3 regions of the uncultured Phascolarctobacterium sp. genome follow, and region 2 is predicted to be linked to each of the others. Evidence: riboswitches for the same ligand, from Rfam matches in the RefSeq annotation. Region 2 holds a riboswitch; each other region holds the start of a gene.
The links. Region 2 has a riboswitch for cobalamin ahead of Q4G98_RS07100 (TonB-dependent siderophore receptor). Riboswitches for the same ligand answer to the same signal wherever they lie in the genome.

Region 1: linked by a shared signal. The riboswitch ahead of Q4G98_RS02595 (methylmalonyl-CoA mutase family protein) and the one ahead of Q4G98_RS07100 (TonB-dependent siderophore receptor) in region 2 are both predicted to bind cobalamin.
Region 3: linked by a shared signal. The riboswitch ahead of Q4G98_RS03445 (TonB-dependent siderophore receptor) and the one ahead of Q4G98_RS07100 (TonB-dependent siderophore receptor) in region 2 are both predicted to bind cobalamin.

Annotation. Positions count from the first base shown of each region.
Region 1 covers NZ_CATWDQ010000002.1:204,808-210,015, forward strand. Annotated here, with positions in the region: gene Q4G98_RS02590 (AbrB family transcriptional regulator) at 1-244, shown strand, start outside; cobalamin riboswitch at 376-552, shown strand; gene Q4G98_RS02595 (methylmalonyl-CoA mutase family protein) at 1,039-3,228, shown strand; gene scpA (methylmalonyl-CoA mutase) at 3,231-5,208, shown strand, end outside.
Region 2 covers NZ_CATWDQ010000007.1:57,221-62,428, reverse strand. Annotated here, with positions in the region: gene Q4G98_RS07105 (MerR family transcriptional regulator) at 1-641, shown strand, start outside; gene Q4G98_RS07100 (TonB-dependent siderophore receptor) at 892-2,790, opposite strand; cobalamin riboswitch at 2,985-3,162, opposite strand; gene Q4G98_RS07095 (OmpH family outer membrane protein) at 3,310-3,735, opposite strand; gene Q4G98_RS07090 (hypothetical protein) at 3,779-4,459, opposite strand; gene Q4G98_RS07085 (hypothetical protein) at 4,670-5,208, shown strand, end outside.
Region 3 covers NZ_CATWDQ010000003.1:1,122-6,329, reverse strand. Annotated here, with positions in the region: gene Q4G98_RS03450 (HAD hydrolase-like protein) at 1-581, shown strand, start outside; cobalamin riboswitch at 806-977, shown strand; gene Q4G98_RS03445 (TonB-dependent siderophore receptor) at 1,140-3,290, shown strand; gene Q4G98_RS03440 (ABC transporter substrate-binding protein) at 3,350-4,438, shown strand; gene Q4G98_RS03435 (iron ABC transporter permease) at 4,450-5,208, shown strand, end outside.

The DNA.
Region 1 (5,208 bases), on a different contig from region 2:
TGTTTTGATGATCGGTGTCAGTGTCGTTGTGGCCTGGTCCCTGTCGGATCGTTATGGCTTTTCGCTGATCACGGCCTTCCTGGCCATGGCTCCGGGCGGCATTGCGGAAATGTGCCTGGCAGGCATGAGTATGGGCGAAGATGTTTCGATCATTCTCACCTATCAGCTGGTGCGGCTGCTGTTTTTAAATATCTGTGTTCCCTTAGGCATTAACCTGTATTTTAAAAATAAAATAACTGGATAAAAGCGGCCTCATACCCTGCAGTATATTGCAGCAGGGTATGAGGCCTTACTATTTATGGCAGATGATAGATAAAAAAATCTACCAAAAGGCTTGACAAAAGAAATAGTAATAAATATAATTAAGACATCAAATGAATATTGGAAGCTAAAGGTGCTCTACGGAGCTTAATAGAGAAGTCGGTGTAATCCCGACGCGGTCCCGCCGCTGTAACGAGGAGCGAACTTCAGATACCACTGGTAGCAATACTGGGAAGGTGAAGGAAGCTGTGAATCGGAGTCAGAAGAACTGCCTTAGCCACCATCGCTGATTGACCTGCGAGAGACGGGGAGGAGATGCTGCAGAGTTCGTATTTTGGGTAAATACGAAGTGCGAATCTTTTGCTATGAATTTCTGACCGTTTTTCTTAATATTATTTTAAGAAAACGGTTTTCTGTTTTTCTGCGCCCTACGCGCGCATTGAGGTCGAAGTGTGATGGCTAGACCTCGGGATTAAGGTCAGCCATCAGTGGATATATTTATTTGTGACAGGACTGGAACACCCTGTCAGGTTTATTGCCATTCTCAAGTTCTTTTGTATAAGAACCTTCTTTTCCTTTGCCTGCGTAGGGGTGCGCGGCAAAATAACCATCACAAAAACAGTGGTGGTTTATTTTTTTAGGAAAAGAGACACTTAACAGATGCAGTTTAGGTAGGAGATACTCGAACCACTCTGCGATACGTAAGTAAGCAAAATACAGGAGGTGAATGGTTTTACTGCCCCGGCACAGAAAATAATCAATGAAAGGATGCCGTATATGGAACAAGATAAAAACCTTACAGCAGAGCTTCACAAGGAAGAAGCTTCAGAAACAGCTTTTTCTCCAGTGACATTTGATGAATTTACGCCGCCGTCCTATGAGGAATGGAAGCAAGAAGTAGTTACTGCTCTTAAAGGCGGTTCTTTTGAAAAAAGTATGTTTACCAAAACTTATGAGGGCATCACCCTGAATCCCATTTACAGATTAGAGGATCAGGAAAAGATCACCCACAATAAAACCTATCCCGGTATGGAAAGCAACCTGCGTGGTGCCAATGCCGGCGGGTACATCCATAAAGTCTGGACGATAGCCCAGGAATGTGATGGCAAAACTCCTGCCGAAGCCAATGAAATGGTCAAATACGAACTCTTGAAAGGAACCACCGCTGCCAGCGTCGCTTTAGACACCGCGACCCGTAAAGGCTGCGACCCTGACAAAGCAGAAGAAAAAGACGTTGCCGACATCGGCGTTTCCCTGGCTACCGCGGCAGACGTAGAAAAACTGCTCGACGGCGTCGATCTGGAAAAATTTGAGATCGACATTTACGCCGGCGCTTCCAATATCGCTCTTTTGGCAGCTGTTGCTGCTGCCTGCGATAAAAAAAGCCTGCCCCTTACCAAACTGCATGGCGCTATCACCGCCGATCCTATTGGGGAACTTGCTTTGGATGGCGCATTAGTTCGTCCATTGGACGAATATTATGACGAAATGGCACACAGCATTGCCTGGGCTGAAAAAAATGCTCCGCAGCTGAGAACAGTAGTAGTCAATACCGATGTTTATCACAACGGCGGCGCTAACGACATTCAGGAAGTAGCCTACGCCATGAACGAAGCAGTAACCTATATGCGCGCTATGGAACGCCGCGGCATCGACATCAACGCCTTCTGCCGCCACCTGCGTTTCCATTTCAGCATCGGCGCCAATTTCTTTATGGAGATCGCCAAACTGCGCAGCCTGAAAATGGTTTGGGCACAAATCGTTAAAAGCTGCGGCGGTGACGAAGAAGCACAAAAGATCAATCTTTATGTCAGCACTTCCACCTTCTGCCAGACTAAATACGATCCTTATGTAAACCTGCTGCGTGCGGCTACTCAATCCTTCTCCGCCGTTGTCGGCGGTATGGACGGCATGTATGTCAAACCCTTTGACCATTGCATCCGCCCCAGCGACGTGTTCTCACGCCGTATTGCCCGTAATATCCAGATCATGGAGCAGCATGAATTCAACTTTATTCAGCCGATCGATCCTTCCGGCGGCAGCTGGTATATCGAACCCCTGACCGAAGAATTTACGGAAAAAACCTGGGCTAAATTCCAGGAGATCGAAAGCCATGGCGGCTTGCTGGCAGCACTTGAAAGCGGTAAAGTACAGGCTGCGATCAAAGAGATTCTGGAAGACCGTTTCAAAAACCTCGCCACCAGAAAAGACCGTGCGGTTGGCAATAACATGTATCCTAACATGACCGAAGAACTTTTGGAAGTGCCTGAAGTAGATTTCGCTGGAATCCTGAAAGCACGTAAAACTGATTTGGAAGTCAACGTCAAAGTACGTGATAACGCTTATGTTGAAGCTGTACTCAGCGATCTTGGCAAACGTGATGCCAGTGAACTGGGTTCCTTGATCGCTGATGCTGAAAAAGCATTGCTGGCTGGCGCGACGATGGGCGAGATCTCAGCAGCCCTTACCGGCAGCGCTCAGGGCGAAAAAGTGGAAGCTATCGCTCCGCACCGCTGGACTGAACGCTATGAAGAACTGCGCATGCGCACAGAAAGCTTTGTTGCTAAAACCGGCGAAAATGTTAAAATTTTCCTGGCCAACATGGGTCCGATCCCGCAGCATAAAGCACGTGCCGACTTTGTTACCTCTTTTATGCAGGTCGCAGCCTTTGAAGTCATGACCAATAATGGGTTCCCGACTGTAGAAGAAGCTGTCAAAGCTGCTCTTGAGTCCGGTGCCGATGCTACCATAGTCTGCTCTACAGACGCTACTTATCCGGAACTTGCCCCGGCTGTTACCAAAGCCATCAAAGCAGTTAATCCGGCTATGAAGGTCTTTTTGGCGGGCGCTCCCAGTGCAGAACTGAAAGAAATCTGTGATGCCGCAGGTATGGATGATTACATCAGCGTTAAATCCAACTGCTATGAAACCCTGCTCCGTATGCAAAAAGAAAGGGGGATGTTCTGATAATGTCCAGAATTCCTGATTTTAGTCAAATTCCCTTTCAGCAGGCACCAACACAAGGCGACGCCGAGTTTGCCGCCTGGAAGGAAAAATTAAAAGCTGAAACCGGTAAATCCTTTGAAGAAAATTTTTACCGTACTATGGAACAAATCAATGTAGCTCCTTTATATGACGTCAATGCTTATAAAGACTGCAACCATCTGCAGTACATGGCAGGTATCCCGCCGTTCCTGCGCGGACCATACTCCACGATGTACGTAACTAAACCCTGGACCGTACGTCAATATGCCGGTTTCTCCACGGCAGAAGAATCCAATGCTTTCTATCGCCGTAACCTGGCAGCAGGCCAAAAAGGCCTCTCCATCGCCTTCGACCTTGCAACTCACCGCGGCTATGACTCCGACCATCCGCGCGTTGTCGGCGACGTAGGTAAAGCAGGCGTTGCCGTTGACTCCATTCTGGATATGGAGATCCTTTTCTCTGGTATCCCGCTGGATCAAATGTCCGTATCCATGACCATGAACGGCGCCGTACTGCCGGTACTGGCCTTTTATATCCTGGCCGGCGAAGAACAGGGCGTAGATAAATCGGTTATGGCCGGTACGATCCAAAATGATATTCTGAAAGAATTCATGGTCCGCAACACCTACATCTATCCGCCTACCGCCTCCATGCGGATCATCGGCGATATTTTTGAATATACCTCGGCTTATATGCCTAAATTCAACAGCATCTCCATTTCCGGCTACCATATGCAGGAAGCCGGCGCCACCGCCGACATCGAGCTTGGCTATACACTGGCTGATGGGCTGGAATACCTGCGTACAGGTACGGAACATGGTCTTACTATTGACCAGTTTGCGCCGCGTCTGTCCTTCTTCTGGGCAATGGGCAAAAACTATTTCATGGAAATCGCTAAAATGCGTGCCGGCCGGATGCTGTGGGCCAAGATCGTTAATTCCTTCGGCCCGAAAAAAACCAAATCCATGGCTTTGCGTACGCATTCGCAAACCTCTGGCTGGAGCCTTACCGAGCAGGACCCATTCAACAATATCACCCGTACCTGTATTGAAGCAATGGCAGCAGCCCTGGGTCATACCCAGTCCCTGCATACCAACGCACTGGACGAAGCTATCGCCTTGCCGACCGACTTCTCGGCCCGTATCGCGCGTAATACCCAGCTGTACATTCAGGACGAAACCAAAGTCTGCAAAGTTATCGATCCGTGGGGCGGCTCCTATTATGTAGAAGCACTCACCAATCAGCTGATTCAGAAAGCCTGGGCGCATATCCAGGAAATCGAACAGTTGGGCGGTATGTCCAAAGCTATCGACACCGGTCTGCCGAAAATGCGTATCGAAGAAGCTGCGGCCCGGCGTCAGGCGCATATCGACTCCGGCGCTGAAAAGATCGTCGGCGTCAACGATTACCGTCTGGAAAAAGAGGATCCCTTGGATATTCTGGAAGTCGACAATACTGCGGTACGTCTGGCTCAGATCGAACGCCTTAAAAAACTGCGCGCTAACCGTGACAATGATGAAGTGCGCCGTTGTCTCGACGCTATCACCCATTCCATGGAAACCGGCGAAGGCAATCTGCTGGAACTGGCAGTTAACGCAGCCCGTGCCCGTGCTTCCAAAGGCGAGATCTCTGATGCGGTCGAAAAAGTCTGCGGCCGTCATAAAGCTATCATCCGTTCCATCTCCGGCGTTTACAGCAGTGAATTTGCCGATGAGGACGTTATCAAAGAAGTACGTCAGATGACGGACGACTTTGAACAGCGCGAAGGCCGCCGCCCACGTATCTATATTGCGAAAATGGGTCAGGACGGACATGACCGCGGCGCGAAAGTTATTTCCACCGCCTTCGCAGATATGGGCTACGACGTAGATATCGGCCCTCTGTTCCAAACCCCGGAAGAAGCCGCACAAGACGCGGTAGACAACGACGTACATATCGTCGGCATGAGCTCGCTGGCAGCAG
Region 2 (5,208 bases):
CGCTTCAAGACATCATGGCGTATCTGCATAATAAAAATCTTCAGGACCTTAAACAGATCTACAGTCAAAAATTAAGCGAATATCGATATAAAATAAAGCAGCTGCAGCAATACGAAGCGGCGCTTGAAAAACGTCTGACCCGTTTGGATAAAATAGAAAACATACGCCTTGATCAGATAATGCTGTCTGAAGAGCCTGAACAGTTATATTATCAAAGCAAGGAAATTTTTTTAACCCAACCCACTAAAATACGGATTTTAAAAATTGCAGAGTATATGCTGCCGCATTTACGTTCCCAGTTTTTAGAGGATTGTGTTATTGGTTTTTCGTTAGACCAGAATGAATTTCTTGACTGCGGCAAATTATCCAGATACAGGATCTTTGTACAGATAGACGACTGTAATATAGATGCTGTTGCTGATATTCTCTGTAAAAAATCCGGCTTATATCTTTCGTTGTATTGTAATTGCCATTATGGGCTTATTGATGATGACATCAAATTGAAAATTAAAAATTTCCTTGAACTGAATCATTTGAAGCCTTGCAGTGATATTTTTGTATTTCCTATCAGGAATTATTGGTCTGCTACTACTACAAAAGAAGAAATTTCCCAGATTTGTCTGCAGGTAGAATATATTTGATAAGGTGTACAATGATTGTATACTTTTTATATTTTGCTTATACTTGTTTTTAGCCGTAAAAAACCTCTGAGTATTTGGGGACTATACCCCGAAAAACGGACAGTGAAATAAAACACCTCCTGTTGTAGAATAGAAACTACAGCCGGAGGTGTTGTTATGTCCTGAAAATATACCAGGGTTGCAAATTTTAGTGAAGAAGTGCTTAGACGAAAAGCAGCAGGCGGCGCCTAAGCGCTGCCTGCTGCTTTTTTTAAAAGGTTCTGGTATAGGTTATTTTCCAGTTAAATGGTAAATCAAGGTTACCATATCTGTTAGAATAGTTATCCCTGTCAAACAAATTATTCATCGTCAGGGTTATGTTGTCATTCTTAGTCAAATCATACGAAGTATTCCAGGTCAAACGGTTTCTTGACGGGACGTCATGCCCACCGTAATATTCCCTGTCGCCTAAATATTTATATGTAAGGCCGCTTGTAAGCTTGCTGATAGAATAAAAAACCGAAGCTGATACATCTATCCTGCCGTCATCCTGCACCCATTTGGGGTTGGCAGCGGAAGGATCTTTTACTTCGGGGTTGCCATAGCCAATTCCCAAAGAATAGCGCCATTTATCATTTACATTATGGGTAAATTCTGCTTCGATACCGGTATTTCTAAAATCGCCTTTGTTTATGGCATACTGTTCACCGGTACCGGGGTCTTTATCGCTCCAGCCTATTTTATTTTCAAAATCCATATGGAAGACTGCAAGCTTGATGCTTTTGTTATCGTAGATTTTTTTGATACCTGTTTCATAGGTCCAGCCTTCTTCGGGCTTTAATGTACCGGCCGCGGCTTTTTTGCCATAGTATGAATCTACTGTTGGCATTTGGAAAGCTTTGCCGATGTTTATGTACCACGAGGTATTGTCGTTGATTTTATACAGAGTTTGGAACTGCGGGTTCAGTATATTTTCGCTTTTTACCGGGTCGTCGATTATTTCGCCGCGCAGTCCCAGGGTAGCACTGAATTTATCGCTGAACACGTTGTTATACGAAAGGTAGATGGCGTTACTGGTTCTGTGGGCTTTATTGGCTTTGGTAACCAGGTTTTCATAGTTTTCGCGTCTTAGGCTGTAGCCGGTTATAAGGGTATTTTTTCCCAGTTTCCAGGTCTTTTGTACGTCACCGATATAGCTTGATAAATCGGCTGATGAGCTTACAGGGCCTGGTGTGGCTGCGGTAAAGTCGTAGCCTTCAGTACGGCGGTAGTTATAACCTACTATGGCTTTGATGCCGTTAGATTTGCCATCGTAGGTCAGTCCTGTAGTAATGCGTTTGTCGTCATAACGATAATTATATTTTTTATAGACTGAGCCTACTTTTTTGGCATCGTTATTGCTGCCGCGGGTAATATTGCCGTCCTGATAGATGAAAGTAAAACCGATCTCATCTGTCAGTGCGGCGGAGATCCCGGCTCTGTTTTTCTGTCCTTTGCCTACCCACCAGTCGGTAGACGAGCCTTCCGGATAAGCGTTGCTGTGGGTAAGCTTGTTGGAATATTCTTTAGATGCGGTTACGATAAGTTTTTCACCCGCATAGGTAACGCCGTAATCTTTATAATAGTTGCCGACGGTGCCTTTTACTTTGACCTGAGTTTTGCCACCTGGCTTTTTAGTAATAATATTAACTACGCCGCCCATAGCTTCGCTGCCATACAGGGTTCCAGCGGCGCCTTTTATGATTTCTATTTGCTGTACCATATCTATGGGGATACCGTCTAAGGAGTTATAGTTTTTAAGGTTCATGGGGATACCGTCTACCATGATCAGGGTGCCACGGTCGTAGCCGCGGATAACGGTGCGGCCTGAACTGAAACCAAAATCCTGACCGGCGTCGCCGTAACCGGTACTTGTTAGGCCTACTTGATGTTCGATAGCGTCAAAAACGTTCTTATAGCCGGCTTCTTTGATATTTTGTTCAGTAATGATATTAGTGGTTGCCGGTGTATCCAGGTCTCTGGTTTCTGTTCTTTGAGCAGTTACGATCATTGGGTCAAGCGTAAAGGCCTGATTTGGTTCCTCAGCATGTACTGCAGTACCCCCCCAGATGACATTGCCAGTTATCAGTGCTACCATCAGTACACTTTTACTCAAATTCTTTTTTGACATACTCAACTTCCTTTCACTACATTTTTATTATTGAAATAAAGACATTTCCTGTACTCATTCTTTATGACCGCACATTATTTGCCTTTACTTGCAATCACCCAAAATAAAAATACCTTCTGCGCTAAGGCAAAAGGCATTAAACAGCTTGATTCAAAATAAAAGAAGCCGATAACATTACCTAACTGTCTCACGCAGCAGTAAAGTAATTATCAGGCAGTTCTTCTGACTCAAGTTCATCATTCATCCAAGCCTTCCCAGATAAATTCCAGTGGCATATTTTGGATGAACTCACTTTTACAGCGACGGGATCGTGTGGGTTTTACACCCAGCTTCTCTATTAAGACCTGTGTCACCTGATAATATCCATATACATTTATTTTGCAAGTATACTATAAACAATTTTACAATGCAATCTTTTATTTTTATTTATTATTTAATTTTCTTTTTCAGCAACTATTTTGTTGCATAAAAAGACCCCGCGCAAGCAAGCTTGCGCGGGGTCTGAGATTATTCTGTATTTTATTTCAGCACTTCAGCAATTACATCGTTGGTCAGGTCTTTGCCGCCATACAGCATTGCGCTGCTGTCAACTACGCTGCTGATGCCGGCACGTTTGGCTACTGTGGCAATAGCTTTCTGAACTTTTTTCTGGATCGGCCCCATCAGGTCCTGTTCGCGTTTGGCTACCTGCTGCGACAGTTTTTCGCCTAAGGCCTGTTTACCGCTGTCATCTAAAGAGGCCGCCTTGCTTTCAAATTCCTGCTGCGCTTTTTGGCGTTCCAGGTCAACAGCGCTCATGGTAGTTTTAATATCAGGATAGCTTTGAAATACCTGCTGGACATTAACGTAACCTACCATATTTCCGGCTTCGGCGGCTGATACAGCGCCGCAAATGCCCAGTGCCATGACAATCGTCAAAATAAAGGTCATAATTTGTTTTTTCATCGTTTCCAACACTCCTTAATTTTTGTTTATAATAAATTTATTATTACCGTTTTTTATCCCGAACTGCCGCAATAAATTTAGCCGCCGCCATATCCGTCAGGCCGTAATCAGCAAACTTCAGCAACAGCTCCTGCACCAGCTGCATTTGTTCTGCTGAGCCATGAGCTGCGATATACCTGGTAATCCGATTATTCTTTTTCTTATAATCAAGATACAGCGCTATCCCTTTGTCCAAAAGTTCATTGCCAGTCACAAACCGCTGACGGTCAAGCAGGACTTTGGTATAGCATTTTTTATAATTTCCCAAAATCACAGGCCACGTATCAAGGACCTTAACTGTCCCATCGGCTTCCAACAGCTGAAATTTTATCTGCCCCGGATATTCTGCCTGTTCTAAAAAGGCAAGCAATGTTATTACATTTACTGCGCAGAACATATCATAGTCAAAATACAAATGTAGAGTATCATAATTCTTCAAGCAGCTTTGCAGAAAGTTACCTGGAGATTTCTGCAGATATTCCTGTAAAGGAACTTCATAGGCAGCAGCTCTTAAACGATAAAATGCATCTGAAAATATTTCTGCGCAGGTTTCACCTTCGCACATCGCTTCGTTAAAAGGCAATATATCGTCCTGTGGGAGTTGCTTTTTAAGCTGATTTGCAGTTATTTCCCCGCTTGTAATATGCAGGATATTTTCCGGACTGATCTGTTTATTGTTCTGCATTTGTATCGTTGCCTGTTTCCTTAAAATATACTACTATATTTTGTCTGCTTGCACATGTAGATTATTATAAACGGTTTGCAGTCATCAGTCAATAATCGTTGCTATTTATATTATTATATTATTTGATTGACTTTTCATCTGATTGGCAGTATTTTATAATTAGTTGTATTAGATTAAGTTTTCTATTTTTAATTAAAAGGAGGTTTGTTTATGCCTGATTTTGTCAGTGATTCTATTTTTAAAGACGCATTCTTAAGGGCTTCTCGTCATTATATAGAGGCATTAGATTTGCCTGCATTTGATTCTAGACGTTCTTCTGATGCGAAAGAGGCTATTGATTCTGCTGCCTGTATCAACAACAGAATGCTGCAAAGTTTTGCCGCCGATTTGAACGAGCAGCAAAAAAGCGATGTTTTGAATTCAACTTTATTGGCTCAATTAGCGGCAGATAAAGCTTATCCAAAAGATGAACACGGCCGTTATGACGTGAAAGGCTGGTACAATAAATTTTCAGAGGTTCTGCTGAATTTAGGCTGGGTAAGCCAGAATACGGCTTTCTGGCAATATAAAATACATGGTAAAAGCTTTACGGCCGACAAGGCTATTTTAGAAATCATCAACGGCCTGCTGCAAAACAACGCCTTGCTTTTAGCGCAGGCAACGATCAATGCTTTAAAAAATTTGCCCGAAAATGATTCTAAGCTAACTCTGTTTAAATTTAATACGTGTTCTGACCAAATGGGTAATAT
Region 3 (5,208 bases), on a different contig from region 2:
TCCAGTACGCCTTGGAAAAAAGCGGCAAAGGCAGCTATCCCGACCACGAACTGCTGCCCTTTATCGGCCCGCCGCTCACCGAATCCTTCCAGAATTTCTGCGGCATGAGCGAAGGCGAAGCCCACGCCGCCCTTGAATATTACCGCGAGCGCTTCGCCCGCGTCGGCATGTTTGAAAACTCTGTCTACGACGGTATCCCCCAGCTGCTGCAGACCCTGCGCCAGGCAGGCAAGATCCTCGCCGTTGCCACCAGCAAGCCGCAGCTTTACGCCGAAAAAATTTTAGAACACTACAAACTTGCCCCCTATTTTACGACTGTTGCCGGCCCCGGCTTCAACGGCGAACTGCCGACCAAAGCCGACGTTATCGGCGAAGTGCTGCAGCGCCTGCACATCGAAAGCGACGCTAAAACCGCAGCCGTTATGCTGGGCGACCGCGAACACGACGCCATCGGCGCACAGCAAAACGACATCGCCATCATCGGCGCCGGCTACGGCTACAGCTCCCCCGGGGAACTGACTGCCGCCGGCGTCAGCCAGATCGCTGCCAAGCCGCAGGACTTTGCCGAACTGCTTCTTTAACGATCCTCAAACAGCGATATTTTCTGTAAATCAATACTGCTTGATAACTTTATTTTCACCACAGCGTCCGGCTTTTGCCGGGCGCTGTATTTTTTTGCCCTTTAACTGTTATTTTTTTCAAGTTATACACCTGTGGAAAACTTTTGCTTGCGGGGGGGGGGCAAAGTGCTATAATACAAAGCAAAAGTTAATTTTTTTATCTTTTCAAGGTATTTTATTTGCCAATCGAATATTCATGATCAGGTGCAGCATTGCCTAACAGAGAAATCGGTTTAAAGCCGATGCGGTCCCGCCGCTGTAATGCCGAGCAAGCCTCATAACGTCACTGGGAAACCGGGAAGGCGAGGTAAGCGATGACGCAGAGCCAGAAGAACTGCCTGATCATCCGTCCACACCCTCCTGCGAACGACAGGCAGAGCGTTAGAAGCTTTTTTACGCTTTTCTGCCTTTGTGCGCAGAAAAGCGTTTTTTCTTTTGCTTTTAAATTTTTCGGCACGCGAAACTCGGACAGCTCGGTCGAAGGATTTAGAAAATAAATTTATAGGAAGTGTTTATTTGATGAATGGAAACAAGAAATTTTTAGCAATGGCGGTATTGTGCGCCGTTGCCAGCGTCGGCTTCGTACTGCCTGCCGCCGCTGAGGAAACCATGACGCACGATCTGGACGAAGTCATCGTCGAAGCCGACAGGGACGCCCTGCCGGGGGGATATATTACCTCGATCAGCAGTAACGGTATTTTGGGTAAAGGCAGCATTATGGATATTCCCTTTAGCAAAACCAGTTTTTCTAACAAAACAATCGAACAATTCAACGATCCTACCGCTCCCTTAACAAGTGTTTTAATCAATACTCCATCTGTGCGCAGCAGCAGCTATGGCTTATATAACGACTTTTCTATCCGCGGCATCCACACCACTGGTTATGCCTTATACGTCAACGGTGTTCCCGGTATGTTTACACAATCTACAATACCAACCAATTTTGCCGAAAGGATAGAAGTCAATGCCGGACCCAATATGGGTATCGAAGGTACTACACTGAATGAATCTGCTGGCGGTATGGTCAATATGGTTTCCAAAAAAGCTACGGATAAACCCATAAACCGGATCACACAAATTTTTTCAGGCAAAAGTACCTACGGTCAAATCATAGATATCGGCCAACGCTTCGGTAAAAACAAATCCTGGGGACTACGCATCAATGCCGAAAACATCAGCGGCAAAACAAGTGTCGATAACGAAGAACTCACCAACCGCGATATTTTCATCAACTTAGACCACCGCGACGAAAACAGCACTTCTAATTTATTTGCCGGTTATCGTCAATCAAAAATCAAAAATCCGCGCGGAGCATTTCAACTAGGCCCCAATGTAACAGCAATGCCGTCTGCTCCTAAAAACACTCTTAATTATGGTTATGACGGTCAGGAAGCTGCTTTGGATACCTGGATGGTGACTCTGAACCATGAACAAAAAATCGGTAAAGACGTTGTCGCATTCTTCAACGGTGGTTACAGCCGTTATGATCTATACAAAAACATAACCTGGCGTGCCGTAGACCCCTATATTATCACAAGTAACGATGGCACCTTCACCGCACATTCTGATCGGGACGGCGGTTTTCCAATGGATTCATATTATCTGCAAACAGGCATCAAAGGCAAAATTACGACAGGTACAGTAACTCACAACCTGGCCGGTACTGTTGACAGAATGTGGAAATACGGATACAGCCAATATTCTAACGGCGGCCCTAATATGGTAGATACGCCCAATGCCGGCAATATTTATGAAGGACGTTACGACGGCAAAATCCCCAATCTCAATATCAATCATAACGGATTCTACCGCAGCAACAGAACAAACTACTGGGGCTGGACTTTGGCAGATAATATCGAGTTTGGCAAAGCTACTGTTTTGTTAGGTCTGCACGGCCACCATACAGACACCCAATCCTACGGTAAAGACAGCGTGAAATCCAATGATACCAGCCCCACTTACGGCATTATGTATAAGCCAACTGATAAATTATCAGTTTACGCCTCACACTCCGAAAGCTTCGCAGCCGGCAGCGTTGTCGGAAGCGGCTACAAGAATACTGATGCTATCCTTGACCCTGCTAAAACCAAGCAAAACGAGGTAGGCGTTAAATACCAGGCCGGACAAATGACCACCTCTTTAAGTTTCTTCGAAATCACTAAAGCCAGCCAAAAAGTACAGCCCCAGCCGGTTGGTCTGCCGTTACTCACCAATGACGGCGAAAATACTTACAAAGGCATTGAACTTGCAGTAAACGGCAAAATCAGCGATAAATGGGCTTTAATGGGCGGCTTTATGTATCTTGACGCTGAACAGAAAAAAACTAAAAACGGCGACTTAGATGGCATTGCCGTCAACGGCGTTGCAAAATGGAATGCTGTTCTGACTGCCGAATATGCTCCCGATAAAAGCACTTCCTTCTGGGGCCGCGGCGTCTACACCGGTAATGCCAAAATCAACAACGAAAAATTCACCGTTCCTTCTTCTTTAGTTTTTGATCTCGGCGCCAGCTATAAAACCAAATTAGGCACTACACCGGTAACTGTAAGCGCCACCTGCTACAACGTGCTTAATAAAGATTATTGGCTGCCTCAAGGCGGCTACAGCAGCGGCAATCTTGCCATTGGTACACCGCGTACATTAATGTTGTCTGCACAGTTTGAGCTTTAAAAATAAATTAAGGGAGAAGGAACCTTCTCCCTTAATTTTAATTGTCTGGGAATAAAAATATGCGAACTAAATTTAATAAATCATCTATATATACTATGTTCTATCTGCTTATCATTTGCATCCTGTGTATGGGCTGTTCATTTCATAACCCGGTTGAGCAGCAATCCGCCACATTGATTACTGTTCGCGACAGTCTGGGCAGAAAAATAACTTTAGATAAACCGCTTACTCGCGTCGCTATTGCCAATGCCTATAATACAGACCTGACTGAACTAGTCACTGCTCTGGGATGTCTGGATACGATAGTTGGTATCGATCAGAATATCTTATGGAACAATGAAGCCTTCCACAATAAATTTACACAAGACCAATTGATTTGCGCCCGTGAAGGACTGGCTATAAATTATGAAAAAGTGATCGCATTAAAACCACAGGCTTTGCTGATCTCCAGTAAAGGCAGCTGGTTCGATGCACAGGAAAAATTATCACACTTCGGTATCAGCGTCATTGTCATCGACACGCATGATCTGGAACGGTTTGCTGATAATTGTGATTTATTGGGTAAAATTTTTGGCAAGGAAAACAGAGCCGGGGAAATAAAAAACTATTTTGGCGGACAGCTGCAATATGTCCAAAAACATCTTGCTGATATCAAAAATAGAAAAACAGTCTATTTTGAATGCGGCGGCCCTGGTGCAACAACTATGCCTGGCAGCTATTTTTACAGTCTTGTCAAATATACCGGCGGCATCAATATCATGGAAGACGCAGTAGAAAGACATATCGTACAGGAGGCCGTTATCTTAAGAAATCCCCAGTATATTGTCAAAATGTCAGATAATCGCTGGAAATATTCATATCGGCCGCCCACCTTAGATGAACATCAAAAAATAAAAAAAGAAATGCTTACAAGAAACAGCTGGGAAGAAATCAGAGCCGTACAAAACGATAATATCTTCCAGCTTTCCTATTTTGCCCATTGCGGCGCTTCAAAAATCATCGGCGTACTGTATGTAGCCAAATTTTTATATCCTGAATATTTACCCGATCTGCATCCTGAAGCAGTTTTTAAACTCTGGCTGACAAAATATTTAAATCTGGAATATTTGCCGGGGCATACCTATCCGCCTATGCAAATCAATGATTGAAAGGTAAATTTATGTCTATCGAAGAACAATACCAATACTATCAGCGAAAAAATAAATTTAAAATCATCTATATAACTTTAGGTATAGCGATAGTCTCCCTGCTTTGTCTTTCCTGGAATGCAACCATTGGCCCTGGCGAACTTTCAGCGGCACTGTTCAACTATTTTTCTACCCAGACTGTTACCGGTGAAAATACCGCAGCAGCTAAGGTAGTTTTGTTTCTGCGCCTGCCGCGCATCTGTCTGGCAATATTGGCAGGCTTCGGATTAGCTGCCGCCGGTCTGATGATGCAGTCGGTAACGCGCAACTTTTTAGTCAGCCCTTTCACTCTAGGAGTTTCTTCAGCAGCAGCTTTCGGGGCTTCTTTATGTATCGTTTTTGGTAATGCCACAATATTTTTTAACGACTTTTTAATTATTGGCAGCGCTTTTATTGCAGCAATGCTCAGTATGCTGATTGTTTTTACTGTAGCAAAAAAAGTTGGCATTACAGCAAACTCTGTCATTTTGGTAGGCATCGCACTAAACTATTTTTTTGCAGCTCTAACCGCCTCACTGCAATTTTTTGCCCAGGAAAACAAACTGGCCGCTGTAGTTCAATGGACATTTGGAACTTTTAACAGAGCCAACTGGGATGCAGTAATTATTATCGGCGCAGTTACGGCATTTTGCTCATTTTTTGCCATTAGTCTGCTTTCACAATGGAATGCCATGGCCAGCAGCAACGACGAATTAGTACGAAGTCTTGGCATCAGTCCACAAAAATTAAGG